DNA from 4 places in the Erwinia sp. Eh17-17 genome. Region 3 is predicted to be linked to each of the others. Evidence: predicted binding sites of a transcription regulator. Region 3 holds the regulator's gene; each other region holds the start of a gene.

Region 1 (3,119 bases), on a different contig from region 3:
TAAAATGGTCGCCCTTTTTTGCATCGTACAGTAGGGACGGACCTGCTGTTTCGGTCCGCCCGCAACCATATCAAATCAATTTCAACGCCAGCCAGTACAGCACACCGGAAAGCACAATCGACACCGGCAGGGTTAACACCCACGCCAGCAGGATGTTCTTAATGGTGCGGCCCTGAACGCCACCGCCGTCAACCAGCATCGTACCGGCAACGGAAGAGGAGAGCACGTGGGTGGTAGATACCGGCATTCCGGTATAACTCGCCACGCCGATAGAGACCGCGGCCGTCATCTGCGCCGACATCCCCTGGGCGTAAGTCATCCCTTTCTTACCGATTTTCTCACCGATGGTGGTGGCAACACGGCGCCAGCCAATCATCGTACCCAGCGACAGCGCTAACGCTACGGCCAGAATAATCCACACCGGGGCATACTCAACGGTATTCAGCAGGTCGCCTTTCAGCTTGCTGAGGAAACGTTTGTCGTCTGACGTGGTTTCCGGCAGCTTGGCAGTTTTTTCTGCGGTATCCGCGATGCACATCAGCAGGCGACGCAGCTGGCTGCGCTGCTCGACGCTGAGCGTGTCATAGCTGGTGAGATTGTTCAGCAGACCCTGCGCTCGCTGGATAGCAGACAGCGCGCGTGCTGCATCGCAGTGGAACTCTTTCGGGCCTGACGGCACTTCTTCCGGGGTTGGCAGCGCCGGAGGCGTCATCTGGATGATGTGTGTCAGCGATGCCGCATGCTGATCGTAATACTGCTCCAGGTGGTTAACCGCATCGCGCGTGCGCGTGATGTCATAACCGCTGGAGTTCATATTGACCACAAAGCCCGCCGGTGCCACGCCAATCAGCACCAGCATAATCAGGCCGATACCTTTCTGACCGTCGTTTGCACCGTGCGAATAGCTGACGCCAATCGCCGAGACAATCAACGCGGTCCGCGTCCAGAACGGTGGCTTTTTCTTGCCGTCGATCTTTTCACGTTCAGCCGGGGTCATGTGGACACGCTGACGTTTTTTACTGCCATTCCAGTAACGGCGCAGCAGAAACACCAGTCCACCCGCGACGACCAGGCCAACAATCGGTGAAATAATCAACGACATGAAGATGCCAATCATCTTAGGAATATTGAGCGCATCAACCACCGAGGTGCCAGTCAGCAACGCGTTGGTGAGGCCAATACCGATAATGGCACCGATCAGGGTGTGGGAGCTGGAGGCCGGTAACCCGAAATACCAGGTACCAAGATTCCAGATGATAGCTGCCAGCAGCATGGAGAAGACCATCGCCAGACCGTGAGCAGAACCAACGTTAAGCAGGAGATCGGTGGGGAGCAGATGGACAATTGCATAAGCTACGCTTAAGCCGCCCAGCAGCACACCAAAGAAGTTGAACACCCCGGCCATCACCACCGCTAACTGCGATCGCATTGCACGGGTATAAATTACGGTTGCTACCGCGTTGGCCGTATCGTGGAAGCCATTGATTGCCTCATAAAATAATACAAACAACAGAGCAAGAACCAGGAACAGGCCGGTATGTAAATCAAGACCAGCAAACAGATGTAGCATAAGCGTTACGCCATTTTGGAGGACATGAACGCGGCGCATTATCAGCGACAAACTACGCCGGGGGGAAGGGAAATATAGACTTTTTTTGACATTAATGTGTCAGTAGCGTGAAAATTTCAGGCGAAAGCATTTTTAAATCATGAGGTTACAAAATGTTTCAGCGCCGATCTGGCGTGACACTGGCATCCCGGAGGCCAACTCACTACAATCAGCGTTTTTGCAGGTCGGCGCGGAGTGTGTGGTGGAAAAATTTGACGTTATCGTAATTGGTGCAGGCGCAGCTGGCCTGTTTTGCGCAGCCCAGGCGGGTCAGAAAGGGCGGCGCGTACTGTTGATTGATAATGGCAAAAAAGCCGGACGTAAAATTCTGATGTCGGGCGGCGGTCGCTGTAACTTTACCAACCTCTATACTGAACCCGCCGCGTATCTGTCACATAACCCGCATTTCTGTAAGTCTGCCCTGGCGCGCTATACCCAGTGGGACTTCATCGATCTGATCAATCGCCACGGCATTGCCTGGCATGAGAAAACCCTCGGCCAGCTGTTCTGTGATGACTCCGCGCAGCAGGTGGTCGATCTGCTGCTGAAAGAGTGTGAACAGGGCCAGGTAACGCTGCGTCTGCGCAGTGAGGTTGTCTCCGTTACCCGTGACGACAGCGGCTATATGCTCCAGCTGAACGGTGCGCAAGTGCAGGCAGAAAAGCTGGTGATTGCCAGCGGCGGGCTGTCGATGCCGGGCCTGGGGGCGTCCCCGTTTGGCTACAAAATCGCTGAACAGTTCGGTCTGAAGGTGTTCCCGACCCGCGCCGGACTGGTGCCGTTTACCCTGCATAAGCCGCTGCTGGAACAGCTTCAGACGCTGTCCGGCGTGTCGGTGCCATCGGTGCTGACCGCTGAAGACGGTACGGTGTTTAAAGAAGCGCTGCTGTTCACCCATCGCGGCCTCTCCGGCCCGGCGGTGCTGCAACTGTCCAGCTACTGGCTGCCGGGTGAGTTTGTTACGGTTAACCTCTCCCCTGGTCAGGACATCGATGCGTTTATCAACGATGAGCGTCACAGTCATCCGAATCAGAGCCTGAAAAACACCCTGGCAAAACTGCTGCCGAAGCGCCTTGTCGAGTGCCTGCAGCTGCTGGGCAGCGTACCGGAATGCACGCTGAAACAGCTGAACAGCCGCCAGCAGGCCGATCTGGCGAACGCATTGCACCAGTGGAAAGTGCAGCCGAACGGCACCGAAGGTTATCGCACGGCGGAAGTGACGCTCGGCGGCGTCGACACCACGCAGCTCTCCTCAAAAACCATGGAAGCCCGCGATGTGCCGGGCCTCTATTTTATCGGTGAAGTGGTCGATGTGACCGGCTGGCTGGGAGGGTATAACTTCCAGTGGGCGTGGAGCTCCGCCTGGGCGTGCGCGCAGGCGCTGTAACAGGGTCTGCTCAATGCCCTGAGCAATCAGCCAGCGGTGAAAACCGCACTGCGCCAGGTCTGTTCAGAGCTGCAATCGCATCTGAAGTCATCGGGAGCACAGCAGAGGGTTCCGGTCAGTCCG
Region 2 (3,119 bases), on a different contig from region 3:
ACTGGACGAGCTGATTGCCGAACTGCGCAACCAGCACAACGTTTCGGTACTGTTGATTGAACACGATATGAAACTGGTAATGGGTATTTCTGACCGCATCTACGTGGTGAATCAGGGGACGCCGCTGGCGAACGGTACGCCGGATGAGATCCGCAACAATCCGGACGTGATCCGAGCTTACCTGGGAGAGGCATAACATGAGTCAGGCAATGCTTTCCCTGAATAACATCAGCGCGCACTACGGTAAAATCCAGGCGCTGCACAACGTCAGTCTGCATATTAATCAGGGCGAAATTGTCACCCTGATCGGCGCGAACGGCGCGGGTAAAACCACTATTCTCGGCACGCTGTGCGGTGAGCCGCGAGCCACCGAAGGGTCGGTCACCTTCGACGGTAAAGACATTACCGACTGGCAGACGGCGCGCATCATGCGTGAGGCGATTGCGATAGTGCCGGAAGGCCGTCGCGTATTCTCGCGTATGACGGTGGACGAAAACCTGGCAATGGGCGGCTTCTTTGCCGAGCGTCAGCAGTATCAGCAGCGCATTAAGCGCGTGTATGAGCTGTTCCCGCGTCTGTACGAGCGCCGGGTCCAGCGTGCCGGCACCATGTCGGGCGGTGAGCAGCAGATGCTGGCCATTGGTCGTGCGCTGATGAGCCAGCCACGTATGCTGCTGCTCGATGAGCCGTCGCTCGGCCTGGCGCCGATTATTATCCAGCAGATCTTCGACACCATCGAGCAGCTGCGTCAGGAAGGCATGACGATTTTCCTTGTCGAGCAGAATGCCAATCAGGCGCTGAAGCTGGCCGATCGTGGCTATGTGCTCGAAAATGGTCACGTCGTGCTGGAAGACACCGGCGATGCGCTGTTAGCTAATGAAGCCGTCAGAAGCGCCTATCTGGGCGGATGATGCCCCCCGTAGGGGCCGACCATTTTTTCCGGTCGGCCCTTTGGGACGGTCATTTTTCCGGTCGGCCCTTTGGGACGGTCATTTTTTCCGGTCGGCCCTTTGGGACGGTCATTTTTTCCGGTCGGCCCGTGCCAATGATCTCCACGATCTAACCGACGTATACCGTCACCTTGCTGTCACCTCGTAGTCATAAACCTGTTATTTTTCTGTCATTTTCGCGTGTCATGTTACCTCCCGAATAAAAGAATGCGCGATATCGCGCTTTACAATACCGGGCACAGGAAACCGACATGTCATCATTCGCATTTCGTCACACCGCAATAAGCGTGGTACTGGGACTGACCTTCAGCGCCAGTGCGCTGGCCGCCACCGAGATCCCGTTCTGGCACTCAATGGAAGGTGCGCTGGGTGAAGAAGTTAACTCGCTGGCAACCCGCTTCAACGCTGAAAACCCTGACTATAAGATCGTACCGACCTACAAAGGTAACTACGAGCAGAGTATGTCAGCCGGTATCGCAGCAATCCGTTCTGGCAAAGCGCCAGCGATTTTGCAGGTGTACGAAGTGGGTACGGCGACCATGATGTCGTCGAAAGCGATTGTTCCGGTGAACGAAGTGTTTAAGAACGCGGGCATCGCGATGGATCCTAAGCAGTTTGTCCCGGCCGTCGCGGGCTACTACAGCGATGCGAAAGGTCAGCTGATCTCCCAGCCGTTTAACAGCTCCACCCCGGTGCTGTACTACAACAAAGACGCCTTCAAAAAAGCCGGTCTTGACCCTGAGCAGCCACCAAAAACCTGGCAGGACCTGGCGACATACTCCGCCGCCCTACGTAAAGCGGGCATGACCTGTGGTTACGCCAGCGGCTGGCAGGGCTGGATCCAGATTGAGAACTTCAGCGCCTGGCACGGTCTGCCTGTTGCGACGAAAAACAACGGTTTCGACGGCACCGATGCGGTACTGGAGTTCAACAAACCGGTACAGGTTCGCCACATCGCCCTGCTGGAAGAGATGAACAAGAAGGGTGATTTCACCTACTTCGGCCGTAAAGATGAGTCTACCGCCAAGTTCTACAACGGCGACTGCGCCATCACCACCGCATCTTCCGGCTCACTGGCCGATATCCGCAGCCATGCCAAATTCAACTATGGCGTGGGCATGATGCCATACGATGCCACCGTGCCGAATGCACCACAGAACGCCATTATCGGCGGTGCCAGCCTGTGGGTGATGAAGAACAAAGACGCAGAGACCTACAAAGGCGTGGCCAAATTCATGCAGTTCCTGGCCAAACCAGAAATTGCCGCCGAATGGCACCAGAAAACCGGCTACCTGCCGATTACTACCGCCGCCTATGAGCTGACCAAACAGCAGGGCTTCTACGATAAGAACCCAGGGGCTGATATTGCTACCCGTCAGATGCTGAACAAGGACCCGCTGCCGTACACCAAAGGGATGCGTCTGGGCAATATGCCGCAGATCCGTACCGTGGTGGATGAAGAGCTGGAAAGCGTCTGGACCGGCAAGAAAACCCCGCAGGCGGCTCTGGATAGCGCCGTTGAGCGTGGTAATCAGCTGCTGCGTCGCTTCGAACAACAAACCCGGTAAGAGTGATCGGGTGGGTCTTTGACCCCCTGACGTAGGGGCGGATCAACGATCCGCCCGCCAGGGCCGGCCAGAACAACGGCTGGCCCCTACAACGTTTTTTGCACGAGATAAACCGCTATGTCCCAACCCCGTCCCGTCTTTCGCGCCAAAGCGCTGCCCTATCTGCTGGTGCTGCCTCAGCTGTTGATCACCATCATTTTTTTCCTCTGGCCAGCCGGTGAAGCCCTGTGGTACTCGGTACAAAACGTCGATCCTTTCGGCATCTCCAGCACCTTTGTCGGGCTGGAAAACTTTATCCGCCTGTTTAGTGACCGCTACTACCTGGACTCTTTCTGGACCACGATGGTCTTCAGCGGTCTGGTGACCGTGATCGGCCTGGTGGTGTCCCTGCTGTTTGCCGCGCTGGTGGACTATGTGCTGCGCCTGAAACGTTTTTATCAGACGCTGATGTTGCTGCCTTATGCGGTGGCTCCTGCGGTGGCGGCGGTACTGTGGATGTTTCTGTTCAGTCCGGGCCTCGGCCTGATTACCCATTTCCTGGGGCTGATGGGGTACAGCTGGAATCACGCACAAAACAGCGGTCAGGCGATGTTCCTGGTGG
Region 3 (3,119 bases):
ATCGGGCGACTCATGGCCCCGAGCTGAGCCGCCCCGGCCGCCAGCGCCGTCGGTGCCGTGGATGAACCGGCCGCCTGGATCTGCACATTGACGCCAGGATACTGACGATTAAAACTCTCGCCCCACAGCGCCATCAGGTTACCCAGCGTGTCAGAGCCCACGCTGGTCAGGTTGCCTGCCAGCATGCCCTCTTTCGCCGGGGCCTGGGAACTGACCAGCAGTAATACCAGAGCGATTAACGTTTTCATTTAACGAATTCCGTGAGACTTAACGCAGCGCATTCTCAGCCAGTTCAGCACTAACAATCAACCTTGGTGGCAGCTGGAAGCTGAAACAGGTCTCTCTGTCGGGCGTACTGCTGATATCCAGCCGGGTATTGTGATGGCTCAGAGCGTGTTTCACGATGGCCAGCCCCAGCCCGCTGCCGCCCGTATTGCGCGAACGTGCCTTATCAACGCGGTAGAAGCGTTCCGTCAGGCGTGGCAGATGCTCCGGCGCAATACCCGGTCCGTTATCTTTGACCTTAAACTGCGCCCCCTGACTGCTGCGCAGCCAGCTGACATCGATACGCGTGCCGTCAGGCGTGTGGTTGACCGCGTTATACACCAGGTTTGAGATCGCGCTGCGCAGCTGCTCATCGTTACCGTAGACGCGCAGATGCGGATCAGTATGGAAGTGAATATCATGACGCCCGTTACTCAGCGTCTCCGCTTCACGCTGCAACACCCGCAGCATCATCGGCACATCAACTTTTTCCTGTAAATCCAGTGCCGGGGCCGCTTCAATGCGCGACAGCGTCAGCAGCTGTTTTACCAGGCTATCCATGCGTTTGGTCTGTACCTGCATGGTGTGCAGCGCCTTATCACGCAGGCTGCCCTCCAGCACGGAATCGTTCATCATCTCCAGATAACCCTGCAACACGGTTAACGGCGTGCGCAGTTCATGGCTGACGTTGGCAAAAAAGTTTCGCCGCGCACCTTCCAGCTGGTGCATCTGGGTGACATCGCGCGCCACCAGCAGCCACTGTCCTTCAGTGTAAGACATGACGCGAAATTCCAGATGGCGGTGGCTGTTGAGGACCAGCGTCAGAGGACGTGAGAAATCACGCTGGCGCAGATAGCGGGTAAACTCCGGGTAACGCAGCAGGTTAAGGATGTTCTGGCCGTTATCTTCCGGCCAGCGCAGTCCCAGCATCTGCTGTGCCAGGCCATTACACCAGAAAATAGTGCCTTCTTCGGTCGTCAGTACCACCGCATCGGGCAGCGATTCCGCCCCGCTGCGAAAGCGTTTAATCAGATGACCGAGTTCACGGCGGCGGCGGCGGTTACGCGCCTGCATTTGATACAGGCCGTAAAACAGCGGTTCCCAGCTGCCGCGCCCGCTGGGAGGCGTCATGCTGCGATCAACCCACAGCCAGTGAGAAAGTCGAAGTAAATTGTTGAAATGAAAACCCAGTACGCACAGCACTGAGACTAACAGCAGCCAGGGCAGCCCACCCACCAGCAGCCCCAAAATCAGCGCGGGCAGGCTGGCGAGCAGCAGCTCAGACAATAATCTCTTCCAGGAGAGGCGTTCCAACACGGTTCAGACTCCAGCGCGAACAATCAATAGCGTGCAGAGAAACGATAACCTGTTCCGCGAACGGTCTGCACCATACGATCGTGCCCGGTCAGCTCCAGCGCTTTACGCAATCGACGAATGTGAACGTCTACGGTACGATCTTCGACGTAAACGTTAGTTCCCCAGACATGGTTTAGCAACTGTTCACGGCTGTAGACACGTTCAGGGTGGGTCATAAAGAAGTGCAGCAGCTTATACTCGGTCGGCCCCATTTCCAGCGGCTGGGTGTCGGACATGACGCGGTGTGATGACGGATCCAGGCTCAGGCCCTGCATCTCGATCACTTCTTCCACCGCCATCGGTGAAATGCGGCGCATCACGGCCTTAATACGAGCCACCAGCTCTTTTGGCGAGAACGGTTTCGTAATGTAATCGTCGGCGCCCACTTCCAGGCCGCGCACGCGGTCTTCCTCTTCGCCACGCGCGGTCAGCATCATCACCGGAATATCACGGGTCATGGCTTCACGCTTCAGGTGCTTAATAAACTGGATGCCGGAACCGCCGGGTAACATCCAGTCCAGCAGAATTAAGTCTGGCCAGGGCTCAATCAACAGATTTACTGCACTGTCATAATCCTCGGCCTCAATCGGCTGGTAGTCATTTTGTTCCAGAACGAAACATAACATTTCACGGATTGGTGCTTCATCTTCCACTACCAGAATGCGCTTAGGCATTATTACTCCTGCGGCTGTTGACGGCTTTCACGGGGATATGCGGCGCCATTATGCGTCAGTTTTATGACACTTTTATGAAAAAAGCACCCCCTGAAATTCAGCATGATTTAAAAAGATGAAGCGCGATCGGTTAATCCTGTTAATACCCAAAATATTTTGAGTGACCGGAAGACGGCAAACGCTGACCCGCAGGGTGCGTCACGGTGATGGGCCCCATCATCCCCCGGAGCACAAAAAACGCTATGACAGTGTGAACCGGGGCCGCCAACGCACATGCAACTTGAAGTATGAAGTGTTTATAATCAGGCTCACGTTTTTCTGCTGACAGGACGTTATATGCGCATCCTCCACACCGCTGACTGGCATCTCGGCCAGTTTTTTTATACCAAAAGCCGGGCGGCCGAGCACCAGGCTTTTCTTGACTGGCTGCTGGAGCAGGCGGAAGCGCAGCAGGCCGATGCGATTATCGTGGCAGGCGATATTTTTGATACCGGCTCGCCGCCGAGCTACGCGCGCGAGCTGTATAACCGCTTTGTGGTGAAACTGCAGCAAACCGGCTGCCAGCTGGTGGTGCTGGGCGGTAACCATGATTCGGTGGCGATGCTGAACGAGTCACGCGAGCTGCTGGCCTGCCTGAATACCAGGGTGATCGCCGCCGCCAGCGAAGATGTACGCCAGCAGGTGCTGCTGCTCAACAAGCGCGATGGCTCGCCGGGCGCGCTGCTGTGCGCCATTCCTTTTCTGCGTCCGCGCGATATTCTGCGCAGCCAGAGCGGGCAGTCAGGGCGCGAAAAACAGCAAAGCCTGCTGGAAGCCATTACCGAA
Region 4 (3,119 bases), on a different contig from region 3:
TTTTGCACAATGAGAGAGGGAGTGAGAACCCTCGCCAGGGTTCGACAACAGGTACTGCCGCAGGGGCAACACCGTGAATGAAAGATTGCGGAGGCCGCCGTACGGGCGCAGCCTCCGTCAGCAGGTGACCTTTATTTGATATCGAGCGCGGCCCTGATGGTATAGAACAGGTCGGTCTGATCGGTCAGGCCCACCACGTTGGCCGCATGCGGGCCATAAGCCGCAATGCGCAGCTGCGTGCCGGTATGGCCCTGGGAATCTTCTTCCGAGTTGCCGTAGCTGATGGTCATCGGGCTGCCGTCTTTGGTGATCAACGTCTGCGTCAGGCCCGGTGCCTTGCTGTCATTGGCAATAATCTGGCTGGAGTGCGCGTGGTCGGCGGTGACAATCACCAGCGTATTGCCATCTTTGCGCGCAAACTCCAGCGCTTTCTGCACGGCCTCATCCAGATCCACCGTTTCTCCGATCTGACCGCACGGATTGGCGGCATGATCCTGCTTATCGATGGAAGCCCCTTCCACCTGCAGGAAAAAGCCCTGCTCTTTGCGGCTTAACAGGGTGATAGCTTTATCGGTCATCTGCGCCAGCGTCGGCACTGAGGCCGGACGTTCCGCGTTCACTTCACAGGTAACCGGTTTGCCCTCAAGGTTGCCGTGATAAGTCGCTTTTGGCCCTTTCCAGCGCACCGGCATGTTGCCGTCAGCAAACAGGCCAAGCACCGGTTTGTCATCGCTGGCTTCCGTCAGGGCATTCATGCCATCAAGATCGTTGACCAGCTGATAGCCGCGCAGCTTCGCCTGCTCTGCCAGCGTCTTACCCTGCCACTCGCCCGCTTTCGCCGTTTCGCTAAAGGTTTTACCGCCGCCGCCAAACGTCACATCCGCACGCGCATTCAGCAGCTGTTCCGCGATGGATCCTTTCCCCCCTTTTTCCAGAGCGTTACTGGCGCAAAGCTCACTGGTTTTCACCGGACCGTAGCATTTACGCGAGGTAACGTGGGCGATCTGCGCTGCCGGGGTGGCATCTTCCAGTTCGGCGGTAGAGACGTTACCCGTTGCTTTACCGGCAGCTCTGGCCAGCTCCAGCAGCGTGGAATGATCCTTGCCGTTAACATCGACGCCGATTGCGCCGTTATAAGACTTTACGCCGGTTGCCCAGGCAGTGGCCGAGGCCGCAGAATCGGTGACATAATCCGGTTTATGGGTTTTCTTATCCAGCGAGTAGTGGGTGTACTGCCCGGTCAACGGCAGGGCATCAATCCCTTTAAAGAAACCGCCCGCCCCTTCGACATAGTTACGTGCAGCCGTAATTTCAGAATCCCCCATACCATCGCCAATCAGCAGAATGACATTTTTCGCCGTCGTATTGCTCAACGACGCTTTAAGCGCTGCGGTCTGATCTTCGCTGAGACGTCGCGCCCCGCCTGGCTGGGTGATATCCCCGTGGGCGGCGCGGTTCCATGTCGCCACATCCGCCACGGCGGAAGAACAGATCAGGGACGTCAGCAGGGAAAGAGCAAAGGCTTGAGGTTTCATTATTGGCGATCTCCATGAATAAATTTAACTTAATGTTTCCAGGTGCCAGTGTGCGATACAACTATTTCATTTTTGCGTCAGACAGATGACATTAAGATTTCACCTTTCAGGCAGGGTGATGGCGGGATTTTTGCCATTGCTCATGAGTTAAGCGAATAGAACCACAGGGAAAAATACTGCTTGACCCATTCCCCGCGACTGCCTATAGTAGCGCCCCGTTGCCCCCTGCGGGTAACGGCAGTAAAATTATGGTGAGGTGTCCGAGTGGCTGAAGGAGCACGCCTGGAAAGTGTGTATACGGCAACGTATCGAGGGTTCGAACCCCTCTCTCACCACCATATTTCGGGAAAAAGTCTGAACTCACGTTCAGACTTTTTTTTTGCATTTTGCACAATGAGAGAGGGAGTGAGAACCCTCGCCAGGGTTCGACAAAACGGCAGGATAGCCGTTTTGCACAGCCGCAGGCTGCCCGAAGGGCGAGCGCCAGGGATGGCGCGAGTGATCCCCCTCTCTCACCACCATATTCCGAGAAAAAAGTCTGAACTCACGTTCAGACTTTTTTTTTGCATTTTGCACAATGAGAGAGGGAGTGAGAACCCTCGCCAAGGTTCGACAAAACGGCAGGATAGCCGTTTTGCACAGCCGCAGGCTGCCCGAAGGGCGAGCGCCAGGGATGGCGCGAGTGCTCCCCCTCTCTCACCACCATATTCCCAGAAAAAAGTCTGAACTCACGTTCAGACTTTTTTTTTGCCTGCAATCCGCAACACCTGGATATCACACCACGGCGACCGGAAAAAATGGACGACCGGAAAAATGGACGACCGGAAAACTGAACGACCGGAAAACTGGACGACCGGAAAAATGGACGACCGGAAAAAAAGGTCGTCCACTACAGGGGACCGGGTTCCGCAAGGCCACACCTGGCATCACTTCGTAGGGGCGGACCTTCTGTTCCGGTCCGCCCGCAATGCGCAGCGCCGCGACGACCGGGGTTCCGTGAGGCCACACCTGGCATCACATTTCGTAGGGGCTGACCTTCTTTTCCGGTCAGCCCGCAATACGCAATACCACGACGACCGGGGTTCCATGAGGCCACACCTGCCATGCTGTGCGCTACAAAATGTGACCTGCCGCACAAACTGGCTATATGATTGTCCATACCTTCACTATCTTATCTTCCCTGACCCCTTTTCCTTTATTGCAACCAGGTTTCCCCATGAATGAAGTCACTCAACTGCTGAAAAGCCATCGCAGCGATCGCAGCTACCTTGATAAACCCATTGACGATGCCGTGCTGGATGACATTATCGAAACGGCCTGGCGTGCTCCAACCTCCGTCAACTCGCAGCAGGTTTCGCTGGTCGTGGTGCGTGACGCCGCTACCCGCGCACGCATTGCGGAAATCGCTGGTGGCCAGGCGTGGATTGCGCAGGCGCCGGTGTTTATCACCTTTGTGCTGGATATGCATAAAAGCCAGATGGCCATTGAAGCCGAAGGCAAACAGCAGATTGCGCATCAGAGCCTTGAAAGCCTGATTTCCGGTTCGACCGATATCGGCATTGCGCTGGCGACAGTGATGACCGC

The links. Region 3 encodes PhoB, which activates phosphate uptake and scavenging genes when phosphate is short. Its sites were predicted from a motif close to CTGTCATAAAACTGNCNNAT; they were not measured.
Region 1: the regulator PhoB is predicted to act here: its motif matches at 1,665-1,684, upstream of pitA (inorganic phosphate transporter PitA).
Region 2: the regulator PhoB is predicted to act here: its motif matches at 1,096-1,115, upstream of ugpB (sn-glycerol-3-phosphate ABC transporter substrate-binding protein UgpB).
Region 4: the regulator PhoB is predicted to act here: its motif matches at 1,608-1,627, upstream of phoA (alkaline phosphatase).

Annotation. Positions count from the first base shown of each region.
Region 1 covers NZ_JBDFQT010000004.1:165,232-168,350, reverse strand. The annotation lists gene pitA (inorganic phosphate transporter PitA) at 71-1,570, opposite strand; gene ABEH87_RS13220 (NAD(P)/FAD-dependent oxidoreductase) at 1,812-2,996, shown strand.
Region 2 covers NZ_JBDFQT010000004.1:96,942-100,060, reverse strand. The annotation lists gene livG (high-affinity branched-chain amino acid ABC transporter ATP-binding protein LivG) at 1-196, shown strand, start outside; gene livF (high-affinity branched-chain amino acid ABC transporter ATP-binding protein LivF) at 198-911, shown strand; gene ugpB (sn-glycerol-3-phosphate ABC transporter substrate-binding protein UgpB) at 1,202-2,518, shown strand; gene ugpA (sn-glycerol-3-phosphate ABC transporter permease UgpA) at 2,636-3,119, shown strand, end outside.
Region 3 covers NZ_JBDFQT010000002.1:834,470-837,588, forward strand. The annotation lists gene ABEH87_RS09365 (PstS family phosphate ABC transporter substrate-binding protein) at 1-248, opposite strand, end outside; gene phoR (phosphate regulon sensor histidine kinase PhoR) at 268-1,581, opposite strand; gene phoB (phosphate response regulator transcription factor PhoB) at 1,605-2,294, opposite strand; gene sbcD (exonuclease subunit SbcD) at 2,631-3,119, shown strand, end outside.
Region 4 covers NZ_JBDFQT010000001.1:522,378-525,496, reverse strand. The annotation lists gene phoA (alkaline phosphatase) at 132-1,535, opposite strand; tRNA gene ABEH87_RS02265 (tRNA-Ser) at 1,786-1,873, shown strand; gene ABEH87_RS02260 (NADPH-dependent oxidoreductase) at 2,752-3,119, shown strand, end outside.